One region of the Tessaracoccus luoxuelianae genome, then DNA from elsewhere that is predicted to be linked to it. Evidence: riboswitches for the same ligand, from Rfam matches in the RefSeq annotation. Region 1 holds a riboswitch; the other holds the start of a gene.
What was found. Region 1 has a riboswitch for FMN ahead of ribD (bifunctional diaminohydroxyphosphoribosylaminopyrimidine deaminase/5-amino-6-(5-phosphoribosylamino)uracil reductase RibD). Riboswitches for the same ligand answer to the same signal wherever they lie in the genome.
Positions count from the first base shown of each region.

Region 2: it holds a riboswitch for FMN, as region 1 does, so the genes downstream of both, ACX1D1_RS06945 (ABC transporter permease) here and ribD (bifunctional diaminohydroxyphosphoribosylaminopyrimidine deaminase/5-amino-6-(5-phosphoribosylamino)uracil reductase RibD) in region 1, are expected to answer to the same signal.

Region 1 covers NZ_CM137013.1:518,855-521,235, reverse strand. The annotation lists gene ACX1D1_RS02125 (YibE/F family protein) at 1-928, shown strand, start outside; FMN riboswitch at 997-1,125, shown strand; gene ribD (bifunctional diaminohydroxyphosphoribosylaminopyrimidine deaminase/5-amino-6-(5-phosphoribosylamino)uracil reductase RibD) at 1,227-2,261, shown strand; gene ACX1D1_RS02115 (riboflavin synthase) at 2,263-2,381, shown strand, end outside.
Region 2 covers NZ_CM137013.1:1,565,971-1,568,351, forward strand. The annotation lists gene ACX1D1_RS06940 (bifunctional [glutamine synthetase] adenylyltransferase/[glutamine synthetase]-adenylyl-L-tyrosine phosphorylase) at 1-677, shown strand, start outside; FMN riboswitch at 728-859, shown strand; gene ACX1D1_RS06945 (ABC transporter permease) at 945-1,784, shown strand; gene ACX1D1_RS06950 (ABC transporter substrate-binding protein) at 1,781-2,381, shown strand, end outside.

The sequences.
Region 1 (2,381 bases):
GTTGCGAGCCGGAGACACCATCGAGGTGGCGCGCGTGCCCACCTCTGACGGCATCCACTACGCGTTCAACGGCATCAACAGACTGCCGGTGCTCCTCACGATGGCAGTACTGTTCACTGTGGCGGTGGTCGCGGTGGCGCGCTGGCGCGGGCTGTTCGCGCTGGTGGGGCTGGTCATCGCCGGCGGGATCCTGCTGGGCTTCATGCTGCCGGCCATCATCGTCGGGAAGCCGGGAATGGCGGTGGCGCTGTCCGGGTCCACGGTGATCATGTTCATCGTCCTCTACGTGGCCCACGGGGTGTCGATGCGCACGTCGGCGGCGCTGGCCGGCACCCTTCTCGGCCTCGCCGTCACCACCACGCTGGGGACGATCGCCGTCAGCGCGGCACGCCTGTCAGGCTTCGCCGAGGAGAACGAGTACGACCTGGCCCAACTCGCCCCAGGCATCAACTTCCAGGAACTGCTGATGGTGGGCATCATCATCGGCGGCCTGGGCGTGCTCAACGACGTGACAATCACGCAGGCCTCGGCCGTGTGGGAGCTGCGTGCCGCCGCGCCGGAGTGGACGCGGGCGAAGGTGTTCTCGGCGGGGATGCGGATCGGGCGGGACCACATCGCGTCCACCATCTACACCATCGTGTTCGCCTACGCCGGTGGCGCCCTGACCATCCTGCTGCTGCTGTTCTTCACCACCCGGGAGCCGCTGGACCTGTTCGGGCTCGAGCTGTTCGCCGGGGAGGGCGTGCGGACGTTCGCCTCGGCCATCGGGCTGATCCTCGCGGTGCCCATCACGACCGGCATCGCGGCGCTCACCGTCGGCCCCGCACGGGAATCGCACGCCCCCCCCAAGCACAGCGGCCCCGTCCCCGACCCCGCTCCGGGCCACGGCGTCGAGCCGGCTCATGACCCCGCCGTCGGGCCAGGATAGACGAGGCCTGACCAGCCATCACGGATTGACTGCCACCGCCGGGCCGTGCATTGTTGGCCCAACACACATTGCGTGCTCTGGGGGCGGTGAAATTCCGCACCGGCGGTGACAGTCCGCGACCCGGCCAACTCGTTGGCCGGTTGACCAGGTGGAACTCCTGGACCGACGGTTAAAGTCCGGATGGGAAGCGCACGCAGCGGTCAGCGGCAGCGTACCTGCCGCTTGGTCGTGTACCCCCGGAGCGCGCCCGAAGAGGACAGCGGGCACCGTGCACGAATCACCGGCCGAACAGAGCGCTATGACGCGGGCACTGCAGCTGGCGGCTGCAGAAGACGCGCCGCACGGCCCCAACCCTCGCGTCGGCTGCGTGCTCCTCACACCCGACGGGCGCACAATCGCTGAGGGTCACCATCGGGGAGCGGGCACACCACACGCCGAGGTCGACGCCCTGACCGCCGCGGGGGTGCGTGCCCATGGCGCCACCGCCGTGGTCACCCTTGAGCCATGCAACCACACCGGGCGCACAGGCCCCTGCACGGAAGCTCTGATAGCGGCCGGCGTGCGGCGGGTCGTCTTCGCGCAGGAGGATCCCAACCCCGAGGCGTCGGGCGGTGCCCGGCGGTTGAGTGACGCGGGCATCGACGTTGCCGGAGGACTCCTTGCTGACGAGGCGGCAGCCCTCAACAAGGCATGGGGCATCGCCGTGAGCCGCGGCCGACCCTACGTCTCCTGGAAGTTCGCCTCAACGCTCGACGGGCGGACCTCGGCCTCTGACGGCACTTCGCGCTGGGTGTCGTCGAGGGCCGCACGTGCCGACGCCCACCGGCTGCGTGCACGTTGCGACGCGATCCTCGCCGGGACCGGCACCGTAACCATCGACGACCCACACCTGACGATCCGCGACTCCGCCGGGACCCTGGCGGACATCCAGCCACTGCGGGTGGTCATGGGGCTGCGGAAACCCCACCCCGGAAGCCGCGTGCTCGACGGCGCCGCCGACTCGATCCACCTCCCCACCCGCGACCCGCACTCGGCCCTGGCCGAGCTTCACCGGCGCGGGCGCAGGCATGTGCTGCTCGAGGGCGGTCCCACGCTTGCGGCAGCTTTCCTCCGCGAGGCCCTGATCGACGAGATCGTCGCCTACATCGCGCCGGCCCTTCTCGGAGCTGGCAGCCCGGTCGTCGGCGACCTCGGCATCGGCACCATCTCGCAGGCGTTGCGCCTCGACCTCGACGAGGCCACCGTCCTCCCACCTGTGGACCCCACTGACCAACCCGCGCTGCGCCTCACGCTGCGCCCACCCTCCCCCACCCCCCTCGAAGGAGCGTTCTGACATGTTCACCGGAATCGTCGAAGAGCTGGGCCAAGTGCTCGCACTCGATCCACACCCCGACGCACTGACCCTCACCATCGGGGGGCCGCTGGTCACCGGCGACGCCCGCCCCGGGGACTC
Region 2 (2,381 bases), 1.0 Mb from region 1:
GGCTGGTCGTCGACACGGACCTCAGACCCGAGGGCAAGGGCGGACCGCAGGTGAGAACCGTGTCGTCGTATGCCGCCTACTACGCCAAATGGGCCTCGACCTGGGAGGCGCAGATGCTGCTGCGCGCCCGGCCCGGTGCCGGAGACCGCGCCCTCGCCGAGCAGGTGCTGTCCGCGCTGGACGGCTTCCGGTATCCCGTCGGTGGGCTCCGGCCCGAGCAGGTCACCGACATCCGCAAGCTGAAGTCCCGGATGGAGACCGAACGCATCCCCAAGGGGGTGCCGCGGGAGCGGCACCTCAAGCTCGGCCCCGGTGGCCTCTCGGACGTGGAGTGGACCATTCAGCTGCTCCAGCTACAGCACGCGTACGCCCACCCGGGGCTCCGCACCACCTCCACCCTCGGCGCGCTGCGCCTCCTGGCCCGGTTGGAGCTGCTGGAGCAGCCTCAGGCCGAGCGCCTGGAGCAGGCGTGGGTGAGGGCGAGCCGGCTGCGGGACGCGGTGATGCTTGTGCGCGGCCGCGCCAGCGACGCACTGCCCGCAGACGTGCGCGAGCTGGCCGCCGTCTCGGTCCTCCTGGGCTACGGCCCCAGGGCGGCCTCTCAGCTGGTCGACGACACCCGCCGGCTGCTACGCCGCGCCTCGGACGTGGTGGACGCCGTCTTCTGGGAGAGCTGAGCCCGAGACCGGCGGCGGTGTGCCGGTTCTCCGGTGCTACCATCTGTGCAAACGTGTTCCGGGGTCGGTGTAAGTCCGAACCGGCGGTGATAGTCCGCGACCCCCGAGGCCCATCAGGGCCGAAGGGTTGACTCGGTGAAATTCCGAGACCGACAGTAGAGTCTGGATGGGAGGAGCACGCGTGCGCGACGGCGTGCGCACTTTCGTGCGCGCATTCAGCCGTCGTGCCTGCGCGTACCCCGGGACCTGAGACGAAGGACCGGGACGATGACCATCCAGGAGCGGCGACGGGCGCGCACCCTCGCGCATCTCGGCGTGTGGTCCGCCTACCCCGCCCGCACCCGGCCCGCAGCGGGGCGGCGGCGGACGACGCTCGCTTCCTTCGCGCTGGTGGGCCTGCTGTGGTGGGCTGTCACCGCCACCGGCCTCGTCGCCCCCCTCTACCTGCCCAACCCCGTCGACGTGGTGGCGCGGATGGTGACCCAGGCAACCACCGGCGTGGCCTGGCGCTACCTCGCCCCCACCCTGGGAGCCGCCCTGCTCGGCGCGTTCATGGCCATCGCCGTGGCGATCCCGCTCGGCGTGGTGATCACCCACTCGCGGCTCCTGGCCGCCGTCGTCGAGCCGTTCGTCGCCATCTCGCAGACCATTCCGCTCGTGGCCATCGCGCCGCTGCTGGTGCTGTGGATCGGCTACGGCACCGTGCCCATCGCGGTGCTGTGCGCCATCATCGCGTTCTTCCCGATGATCACCACCACGGTGGTGGGACTCCGATCCCTCGACATGCGGGTGGTCGAGAACGCGCTCCTCGACGGCGCCAGCGCCAGGCAGCGGCTGATGCACGTCGAGGGACCGATGGCGGCCCCCGCCATCCTCGCCGGCGTCCGCGGCGGCGTGGTCCTCACCATGACCGGCGCCGTCGTCGGCGAGCTCGTCATGGGCGGAGCCGGACTGGGCACGCTCCTCACCCTCACCCGGGAGGCGGCGGATACAGCGGGCCTGTTCGCCGTCGTCGCCTGGATCAGCCTCACCTCACTGACCCTGCACGGCCTCGTCCTCGTCGCTGAACGCGCCGCGGTCGCAAGACTCCAAGGAGAAACCACATGATCACCCGACGTTCCCTCTTCCTGAGCGGCCTCGCCGTGGCCGGCGCAGCCGGCCTCGCCGCCTGCTCCTCCCAGCCCGAAGCCACCCCCACACCTACCGCAAGCGGCAGCATGCTCGCCAACGGCACGCTCACCGTGGGCCTCACCTACATTCCCAACGTGCAGTTCAGCGCCTTCTACCTGGGTGTGGCGCAGGGCATCTTCGCCAAGCACGGGTTGGACGTGACGCTGCGTCACCACGGGCAGCAGGAGGACGTGTTCGGCGCCGTCCTGGCCCGCGAGGAGCACGTCGTGTTCGCCTCCGCCGACGAGGCGATGGTGGCGGCCGCGAACGGGCAGGACCTGCGCACGTTCGCCACCAGCTACCAGACCTACCCGCTTGAGGTGATGGGAGGCGCCGGGCTGGGGCTGTCGGCCGACGACGGGCTGACCGTGCTCGCCGGCCGCAGCCTCGGCATCCCCGGCCACTTCGGCTCCAGCTACTACGCTGCTCTGGCCGCCATGCACGAAGCCGGCCTCACCGAGGCCGACGTCAAGCTGATGGACATCGGCTACACGCAGCTCAGCGCGTTGGCCGCCCGCCAGGTGGACTTCATCA